Regions from separate parts of the Rhodococcus sp. 4CII genome, predicted to be linked through region 2. Evidence: riboswitches for the same ligand, from Rfam matches in the RefSeq annotation. Region 2 holds a riboswitch; each other region holds the start of a gene.
The links. A riboswitch is a leader RNA that binds a small molecule or an ion and turns the genes downstream of it on or off. The one in region 2 is predicted to bind S-adenosylmethionine.
Positions count from the first base shown of each region.

Region 1: it holds a riboswitch for S-adenosylmethionine, as region 2 does, so the genes downstream of both, H0B43_RS14800 (aminotransferase class V-fold PLP-dependent enzyme) here and H0B43_RS43245 (putative leader peptide) in region 2, are expected to answer to the same signal.
Region 3: it holds a riboswitch for S-adenosylmethionine, as region 2 does, so the genes downstream of both, H0B43_RS05570 (bifunctional o-acetylhomoserine/o-acetylserine sulfhydrylase) here and H0B43_RS43245 (putative leader peptide) in region 2, are expected to answer to the same signal.

Region 1 covers NZ_JACCFE010000002.1:3,040,135-3,043,383, forward strand. The annotation lists gene H0B43_RS43140 (putative leader peptide) at 1-55, opposite strand, end outside; gene H0B43_RS14800 (aminotransferase class V-fold PLP-dependent enzyme) at 60-1,355, opposite strand; SAM riboswitch class IV at 1,407-1,521, opposite strand; gene H0B43_RS14805 (MlaD family protein) at 1,602-2,849, opposite strand; gene H0B43_RS14810 (cytosine permease) at 3,146-3,249, shown strand, end outside.
Region 2 covers NZ_JACCFE010000002.1:5,340,790-5,344,038, forward strand. The annotation lists gene H0B43_RS25480 (HAD-IIA family hydrolase) at 1-135, opposite strand, end outside; gene H0B43_RS25485 (sulfite exporter TauE/SafE family protein) at 212-979, opposite strand; SAM riboswitch class I at 1,181-1,277, shown strand; gene H0B43_RS43245 (putative leader peptide) at 1,285-1,359, shown strand; gene H0B43_RS25490 (amino acid ABC transporter permease) at 1,574-2,512, shown strand; gene H0B43_RS25495 (amino acid ABC transporter ATP-binding protein) at 2,509-3,249, shown strand, end outside.
Region 3 covers NZ_JACCFE010000002.1:984,976-988,224, reverse strand. The annotation lists gene H0B43_RS05575 (homoserine O-acetyltransferase) at 1-111, opposite strand, end outside; gene H0B43_RS05570 (bifunctional o-acetylhomoserine/o-acetylserine sulfhydrylase) at 108-1,391, opposite strand; SAM riboswitch class IV at 1,504-1,624, opposite strand; gene H0B43_RS05565 (NADP-dependent isocitrate dehydrogenase) at 1,899-3,122, shown strand.

The DNA.
Region 1 (3,249 bases), 2.3 Mb from region 2:
CTACATGCCGACGGCACCAGTGAGCAATCATTGTGCTCCCAGCCTGCGATGCCATGGGCTCATACTAGCGCGTCCCGCGAAAAGCGAGTCTCCGGCACCGGATTCCACTGTCCGCTCTCCTTGGCGTAGTCCCAGTTCCGACGGCCGGCGACCAGGGTGCGCACGGCCTGGACCAGTCGATCCACGTCTGCGGAGCAACTGCCGAGCCCGACACTCACCCGGACGGCACCGTCGGGCCGCCCGAGGCGTCTCAGCAGCGGATGCGCGCAGAAGCGGCCGTCGCGTACCCCGATGCCGTGCTCGGCGGACAGGTAGGCGGCGATTTCCCCCGGCTCGAAGCCGTCGATCGTGAACGTCACGATTCCGACCGTGTCGGGGGCGTCCGACCACAGCCGCAGGAACTCCAGACCGTCGACGCAGCCGAGTCCGTCGTGGAGCCGGGCGGTGAGCGCGGCCTCGTGTTCGGCCACGGCGCCGAAGTCCAGCGCGGACAGCGCGTCGCACGCGGCGGCGAGGGCCGCGGCACCGAGCACGTTGGGCGTGCCGGCCTCGTGCCGGGCAGGAGCGGGTGCCCACTGGGTGGATTCGACGGTCACGTTGCGCACCGCTCCGCCGCCTGCGAGGTAGGGATCGGCGGCGTCGAGCCAGTCCCGGCGGCCCACCAGCACACCCGCGCCGAACGGGGCGTACAGCTTGTGCCCGGAGAACGCGAGGTAGTCGACACCGCACTCCGCGAGGTCGATGCGGCGGTGCGGTGCGAGTTGCGCGGCGTCGACGAGAATCCGTGCACCGCAACGATGCGCGACCTCGGCGAGGGCCGCGATCGGCAGCACTTCACCGGTGACGTTGGAGGCACCCGTCACCGCGAGCAGGGCGGTGGGCTTCGAGCACAGTTCCGCGACGAGCAGCCGGACGGTCTCCGCCAGAGTGTCCGCAGCCCTCACGATGCGAGAGCCCTTCCACGGCAACAGATTCGCATGGTGCTCGATGTCGAGAACCACGGTGCTGCCGGGAACGCATCCGGCGAGCAGATTCAGCGAGTCGGTCGTGTTCCGGGTGAACACCACCACCTGGTCGTCGTCCGCACCGACGAACCGGGCAACGGAGTCGCGGGCCTTCTCGTAGCATTCGGTCGAGATCCGCGACGCGTAGCCGGCGCCGCGGTGCACGCTCGAATAGGTGGGCAGCAGCGCCGCGATCCGGTCGGTGACCTGCGCCAGGGCAGGCGCGCTCGCCGCGTAGTCGAAGTTGACGTAGGCGCAGTCGCCGCCCTGCACCAGCGGAACCCGCAGGTCGGAGCCCGAAACTTGGGCCAGCGGGGCTACACACACGTCGGCGGTCAATACAGCAGTCATCACGACATCCCTCGTAGTCAGGGACTCGTCGCAGGGTCGGTGCCCTCTCGGAGTCCGCGCTTGCCGGGTCCGGTGTGAACCACAGCCTGGTCGTCACCCGGAGCACCCCGCCGCGGTGGAGGGTTGCCGACCAGCTAGCCGGGGCTTGACGCTGGTACTCGTGACCTGTTTCGAAGATTGCAGGATCGGCGCGCAGATGTCAACCCGAACGTCGAGAGGACCCGGAGTCGGGGAGGCGAACTCGCGTCAGCGAGGCGTCACCCCGAGGAGCGGCGCCAGCTGATTCGCAATCGGGTTGAGGTCCAGCCTGTTCGGGTCCTTCTTCGGTTTCGAGTCCCACGGCTGAACGGTGGCAGGGTCGCCGAACACGATCCGGTTCGCGCTGCGGACGCCGGTGAGGCTGCCCTGCGGGGCCGCACAGGACGCGGCGGTGTTCTGCGGGAAGTCCTGCTCCGTGTCGTCGAAGTTCGGGTCCTGCCGCTTCATGTCGGCGAGGATCGCCCGAGTGCCCTCGTAGCCGACGGTGCACGACGGGGGGTTGCCGGTCTCGGCCACCAGACCGAGGTGGACGGTCCCGTCGTCGGGCGCGATGGTCGACGACGCCGCCGCCACCCCCGGCAGATAGACGAACAGCGTCTGCAGGGCCGTGGCCTGCGCCGAGATCGTCTTCGCCGTCACCGAGAGGTTGGCACGGTACGTCGTGAGGCCGGGGCCGACGTCCGAGACCAGTTGCCCCAGTTGCTCGCTCGCTGGGTTTGCGTTGTCGATCAGCCGCCGGACGTCGGGGTCGCTGATCCGCAAGCGATCCGCAAGCGAGTCCAGATCTGCACTGAAATCCTCGATCGCCGAGGACTGTTCGGACTGCGTCTCCAGAACAGTCCGGCTGTCGCGCACCAAAGCAACTGTCCGGTCGAGTGATTCGATGCCGGATTCCGACATCCCGGACAGCGAGTCCGCGAGCGACCGAAGGTCGTCCCCTCTGCCGCCGAATGCCGCGCCGAGTTCCGTCACGACGGTATGGAGCGCGTCGATCGGCACGGACTCGGTCAATCCCTGTGTGCCCGCCAGCAATTCTTCGACGGGCACGGGTGTCGAGGTATCGACCGCGGCGATGCGGGATCCGTTCGCCAGGAACGGCCCGCGGTCCGTGTCCGGCTGGAGGTCGACGTACTGCTCGCCGATCGCGGATCTGTTCGCCACAACGGCTTTCGCTGACGCGGGGATGTCGGGGGCGCTCTTGTCGATCTTCAGTTCGACGACGACGCCGTCCGCGGTCAGGGACATCTCCCCGACGCGCCCCACCGGCACGCCGCGGTAGGTGACTTCGGCATTGGTGAAGATTCCGCCCGACGTTTCCAACTCCAGGTTCACGGTGTATTCACCGAAGCCGAGGAGATTGTCGAGGCGCACGTAGTTGGCACCGACGTAGACGAGGCCCGCGAGGGCCACGAGAACGAACCCGATCAGCTGCCACCGGACGAGCGGCGACCTCACCGTCCACCGTCCATGCCACATGAACCGAGCGCCCTCCCGGCTGCGGCGAGTCGGGACCGGCTCGCGGAACGACGGTTGACGTTGGCGGCAGACACAGGCACTCCGATGACAGAGACATACATGAGACTAACGGTCACACATATATCTAGTCCGAACTCGTCAGCTGCGCAAACTCCGCACCGGCGCCGGTGTCGCACGTCACTCACCGGTCTTGACTGAATTTTCAGTTTGGAATATCTTCGGTACCCAACAGGACGTGATGACGGTCACCTCCGCCACCGAAAGTGAGGTCCGCAGTGTCCACGAACCTCGACCCGACGACGCCCCTCGACGACACCGCCCCCTCCCCACCGGAGGACCGCTTCGGACACGTCGAGACGATCGGGGTGGAGTACATCCC
Region 2 (3,249 bases):
GAGATCGCGTGGCGTCCGGATCGAATTGTTGGTCAGGACGATGAAGGGGGTGCCGGATTCGCGGAGTTCGGCCAGGAACAGATCGGCTCCGGGAACCAGGTGCTCTTCGTGGACGAGGACGCCGTCCATGTCCATCAGATACGTCCAGCCCGGGTGCTCTACTTCGTTGCTCACCGACCCAGTATGAGGGAGCGGGAGGGGGCGTGCGCGACTATGCGAGCAGCCGGAACAGTCCGATGAGGCCGACGACGACGATGGTTCCCCGCAGCGCGGTCGGCGACAGCCGGCGACCGTAGCGGGCGCCGAGCACGCCGCCGAGCAGCGAGCCGACCGCGATGAGGCCGGCGGCCGCCCAGCTGATCCGGTCGAAGGCCACGAGCGTGTACGCGGTCGCGGCCACGACGTTGACGATCAGCGACAACAGGTTCTTCGCGCCGTTCATCCGCTGCAGGCTCTCGGGCAGGATCGCGCCCATCACGCCCATCAGGAGGATGCCCTGCGCGGCGGTGAAGTATCCGCCGTACACGCCCACGGCGAACGTGCCTGCAGTCAGCAGGCCGAGGCGCGTCGCGCTCAGGCCCGCCTCGTGGCTGCCCCGCTGTTTGGCCCACGCCTGGATCTTCGGCTGCAACACCACCAGGAGCAGGGCGAGGATCAGCAGCACCGGAACGACGAGTTCGAACACCGTCTCGGGTAGATGCAGCAGCAACCACGAGCCGAGAATCGCACCGGACAGCGACGCCGGGATCTGCCATCGCAGCCGCGGTCCCTGCCCGGCCAGCTCGCGTCGGTATCCCCACGTGCCGGACACGCCGCCGGCCACCAGGCCGATCGCGTTCGACATCGTCGCCGTCACCGGGGGGAACCCGAAGGCGACCAGGGTGGGGAAGGTGATGAGCGTGCCGCTGCCGACGATGGCGTTGATCGCGCCGGCGCCCACACCGGCTACCAGGATCGCGATGACTTCGAGTGGTGTCACCGGGGCGACGTTACAAGGGCCCACGGCGGCCGGGCAGCCGGGTCGCGCGACGGCGGCGATGCTCCGATCCAACCGCATTCCCCGGCGGATGTCAGCACTTCTGCGCACGGTGATTCTTGCGTTCGTCCGGCACCATTTCCCCTGTGTTACAGGGGAATACCCTGTGTTGACGCCGTGCGGGAAGACGGCTAGTGTTCGCTTCAACCATCCAGAGCGACCGAGAGACCTGGCTCGTTGACGTCGCAGCAACCCTTCCGAATCTTTCGGGTGCGGGTGCTACCGCCAGGATCGATGGAAGGCATCACATGAACTACCTTGCGCGCCCAGCATGGCGCAGACGGCACATCGACCTGTGCCGGACCACCTCCTGCCACTGTTGACGATCTCTTGCACCACACTCACCAGGCACGACGCCCGGTGAGCATCTGACGCGCGCCCGCATTCGGCGGTAGCCGCGCGCCTCCACTCGTCCCGTTCCAGGTGAAAGGCCGCCTCAGTGATGTCTGTCATAAGTGGTGAGGGAGCGTGAGCGCACCAGTCCGGGCGCGGTCGACCGCGCCCCAGAGTTCAGCTACCGCCCCTCAGGACTCAGGTATCGCCGGTGACCGGCCGGAGGACGCGGCACTGGAAGTCGCGCGGAGGTGGCATCCGTGGCGGTGGGTCGTCAGCGTCGTCGTCCTGGTGCTGCTCGCGCAGTTCGTCCACGGTCTCGCCACCAACCCGGGGTGGGACTGGGCGACGTTCGCCAAGTACTTCACCGCCGGCTCCGTGCTGCAGGCGCTGTGGATGACGGTGAAGCTGACGCTGTGGGGGACGGTCCTCGGGTTCGCGCTCGGTGTGGTGCTGGCCGTCAGCCGCCTGTCGCACAACCCGGTACTGCAGGTGATCGCCTGGGTGTACATCTGGGCGTTCCGGTCGATCCCGCTGATCGTGCAGTTGCTGTTCTGGTTCAACATCACGTACCTGTATCAGACTCTGTCGCTGGGTATTCCGTTCGGGCCCGGCTTCTTCACGGTCGAGGTCAACGGCGTCATCAGCGGCTTCACCGCCGCCGTCATCGGACTGGCCCTGCATCAGGCCGCGTATTCCGCCGAGATCATCCGCTCCGGCATCATCTCGGTGGACCACGGGCAGATCGAGGCGGCGCAATCGTTGGGCATACCCCGCCGGCGCCAGTTCTTCAAGATCGTTCTGCCTCAGGCCATGCGCGGCATCCTCCCGAATGCCGCGAACGAGGTGATCAGCCTGTTCAAGGGCACCTCGATCGTGTCGACGATGGCGATCGCCGAACTGTTCTACCAGGTGCAGGTGATCTTCGGTAGGAACGGCCGCGTCGTGCCACTGCTGATGGTCGCGACGATCTGGTACATCATCCTGACCACGCTGTTGTCGATCGGCCAGTACTACGTCGAGCGACACTATGCACGCGGATCGGCTCGGGCACTGCCGCCGACCCCGTGGCAGAAGCTCACCCGGAAGTTCGCCGAGATCCGCGACGCCGGTGTCTCCGTACCGAGAGGTGCCACGAAATGACGGTCGACGCCCAGCCGGCGGAGTTCGCCGTGGAGGTGCGCGGAGTGCACAAGTCCTTCGGCGCACTCGACGTCCTGCAGGGTGTGGACCTGCTGGTCCGCAAGGGCGAGGTGACGGTGATCCTGGGCCCGTCGGGCTCCGGCAAGTCCACGCTGCTGCGCACCCTGAATCACCTGGAGAAGGTCGACCGGGGCACCATCCGCATCGACGGTGACCTGATCGGATACCGGCGCAAGGGCGGCAAACTGCACGAACTGCGTGAGCGCGAGATCCTGAAGCAGCGGTCCCGGATCGGATTCGTGTTCCAGAACTTCAACCTGTTCCCGCATCTGACGGTGCTGGAGAACGTGATCGAGGCGCCGGTGTCGGCGCAGGGCCGTGACCGGGCCGAGGTCGAGGTGGAGGCGAAGGCACTCCTCGAGCGGGTCGGGGTGGGCGACAAGGCCCACGAGTACCCGCGACAACTGTCCGGCGGACAGCAGCAACGGGTCGCGATCGCCCGGGCTCTCGCGCTGCGTCCGGCGGTGATCCTGTTCGACGAGCCCACCTCCGCGCTCGACCCCGAACTGGTCGGCGAGGTGCTGGCCGTCATCAAGCAACTGGCACGCGACGGCGCCACCCTCGTGATCGTCACCCACGAGGTGGGCTTCGCCCGCGAGGTCGCCGACACCGCCGTGTTCATGGACGCCGGAGTCGTCGTGGAACTGGGCCCGCCCGCACAGGTCATCGACAACCCG
Region 3 (3,249 bases), 4.4 Mb from region 2:
GAGTGTCACCGAGGGGAGGACCTCTCCGCTTTCCAGTTCGAGGGGGCCGATGTCCAGGGTGCCGAGACGTCCGTCCGCCGCGGGCAGGTTCTGTACTGCGCTCACTGTCAAGATGCCGCCGCCGTAAGTCCGGTCTCGATATCGGCGATGATGTCGTCGATCCCTTCGATGCCGACAGCCAGTCGGACCAGTCCGGGAGTGACACCGCTCGCGGCCTGCTCCTCGGGGGTCAGCTGGGAGTGCGTGGTGGACGCGGGGTGGATCACCAGCGACCGGACGTCGCCGATGTTCGCGACGTGGCTGTGCAGGGTGAGCGCGTTGACGAACTTCTTGCCCGCGTCGATGCCACCGGCGAGCTCGAACGTCACGATGGCGCCCGCGCCCCTCGGGGCGATCTGCTTCGCCCGGTCGTGCCAGGGCGAGGACGCGAGCCCGGCGTATCCGACGGACACGACCTCCGGCCGGGCGTCGAGGTACTCGGCGACGGCGGTCGCGTTCGACACGTGGCGTTCCATCCGCAGGCTGAGGGTCTCGAGACCCTGCGCGATGAGGAACGCGTTGAACGGGGAGACCGCCGAGCCGAGGTCGCGCAGCAACTGCACCCGTGCCTTGAGGGCGAACGCCGGCGGTCCGAGTTCGGCAAAGACGACACCGTGGTAGCTCGGGTCGGGCGTGGTGAAGTTGCTGTGGCGGCCCTGCGTCCAGTCGAACGTGCCGCCGTCGACGATGACCCCGGCGATCGCCGTGCCGTGCCCGCCGAGGTACTTGGTGGCGGAGTGCACCACGATGTCCGCGCCGTGCTCGAGGGGGCGGATCAGGTAGGGGGTCGCCACCGTGTTGTCGACGATCAGCGGGATGCCGTGCTGATGCGCGATCCCGGAGATGCCGGGCAGGTCGAGGACGTCGTTGCGCGGATTGGAGATGGTCTCGCCGTAGAACGCTTTCGTGTTGGGGCGGACGGCGGCGCGCCACTGCTCGAGGTCGTCGGGGTCTTCGACGAACGAGACCTCGATGCCGAGCTTGGGCAGCGAGTAGTGGAACAGGTTGTAGGTGCCGCCGTAGAGCCGCGGGCTGGAGACGATGTGGTCGCCGGCCTCGGCGAGGTTCAGGATCGCGAACGTCTCGGCGGCCTGACCCGACGCGAGGAGAAGCGCGGCAACGCCGCCTTCGAGGGCGGCGATGCGCTGTTCGACCGCGTCCTGGGTGGGGTTCATGATGCGGGTGTAGATGTTGCCCGGTTCGGCCAGACCGAACAGCGCGGCAGCGTGATCGGTGCTGTCGAACGTGTACGAGGTGGTCTGGTAGATCGGCAGCGCCCGCGCCTTGGTGGTCGCGTCGGACGTCTGCCCGGCGTGGATCTGCTTGGTCTCGAACGACCAGTTCTCGGTCATGTGCTGTCTACTCCAGTGGTCTGACGAGGCGCGGACGACGAGCTGTTCGTTCGCGCGCAGGGCTGTCTGGGGTCTATCTACGACAACAACACATCATGAACCTCCGATGTCGGACCCGCGCTTGTCACCCGACTGTTGTATGAATCAGGGAACCAGGTCATCACCCGGGGCACCCCACCGCGGTGGAGGGTTGCCGGCCAGCTAGCCGGGGCTCGTTGCTGGCACTCATGACCTGTGGTGAATCTTAGCGGCTGCGGTGGAACGGCCGGAATCGGCACCGATCAGGGCCACTAGCAGGCAAAAGTTACCCGCCAGTAGGGGCGGGTTCCCGCACCCCGTGTGTTGCGAGCCCGGCGTATAGCAGTACGCTTGTCTTGTTAAAGCGCGGTCTCCCAGGGGCCGCTGTGACCGTCTACGTTTGATAAGCGAACCGTTCGCGGACCCACTCACGAAGTGCGCCCGCAACCGTGTAACCAGGGAATCTTCCTAGGAGGACGCGAAGCACCCATGTCCAAGATCAAGGTTGAGGGCACCGTCGTCGAACTCGACGGCGACGAAATGACACGCATTATCTGGCAGTTCATCAAAGACAAGCTGATCCATCCTTACCTGGATGTGAACCTCGAGTACTACGATCTCGGCATCGAGCACCGGGACGAGACCGACGACCAGGTGACCGTCGACGCCGCCAACGCCATCAAGAAGCACGGCGTCGGCGTCAAGTGCGCGACCATCACCCCGGACGAGGCACGCGTCGAGGAGTTCGGCCTCAAGAAGATGTGGCGGTCGCCCAACGGCACGATCCGCAACATCCTCGGTGGCACGATCTTCCGCGCGCCGATCATCATCTCCAACGTTCCGCGACTGGTTCCGGGCTGGACCAAGCCGATCATCATCGGTCGTCACGCCTTCGGTGACCAGTACCGCGCCACCGACTTCAAGGTCCCCGGCCCCGGCAAGGTGATGATCACCTACACGCCCGAGGACGGCAGCGAGCCGATCGAGCACGAACTGGTGAACTTTCCCGACGGCGGCGGCGTCGTCCAGGGTCAGTACAACTTCACCAAGTCCATCGAGGACTTCGCGCGCGCCTCGCTCAACTACGGCCTGCAGCAGAACTACCCGGTGTATTTGTCGACGAAGAACACCATCCTCAAGGCGTACGACGGTGCGTTCAAGGACATCTTCCAGCACGTCTACGAGACCGAGTTCAAGCCGGAGTTCGACGCGGCGGGTCTCACCTACGAGCACCGCCTCATCGACGACATGGTCGCGTCGGCGCTCAAGTGGGAGGGCGGCTACGTCTGGGCCTGCAAGAACTACGACGGTGACGTCCAGTCCGACACCGTCGCGCAGGGCTTCGGTTCGCTGGGTCTCATGACCTCCGTGCTGCTGACCCCGGACGGAAAGACGTGTGAGGCCGAGGCTGCGCACGGCACCGTGACGCGTCACTACCGTCAGCACCAGCAGGGCAAGCCGACGTCCACCAACCCGATCGCGTCGATCTTCGCGTGGACCCGTGGACTCGAGCACCGCGGCAAGCTGGACAACACCCCCGACGTCATCGGCTTCGCGCAGGAGCTCGAAGACGTGGTCATCAAGACCGTCGAGGGCGGCCAGATGACCAAAGACCTCGCGATGCTGGTCGGCGGCGACCAGGGCTACCTCACCACGGAGGAGTTCCTCGGCACGCTGGACATCAACCTCCAGAAGGCGATCGCCGAGCAGTAGGCACCGCACGACGGCAGTACGGAACGGGACGCTCCCCACGTCGGGGTGTCCCGTTCGTCGTCTGCGGGAAGTCGGGGGAGGCGCGCCGACGAAGTGAGTGTGCTCACCCCACGGCGGAAGCGGGAAG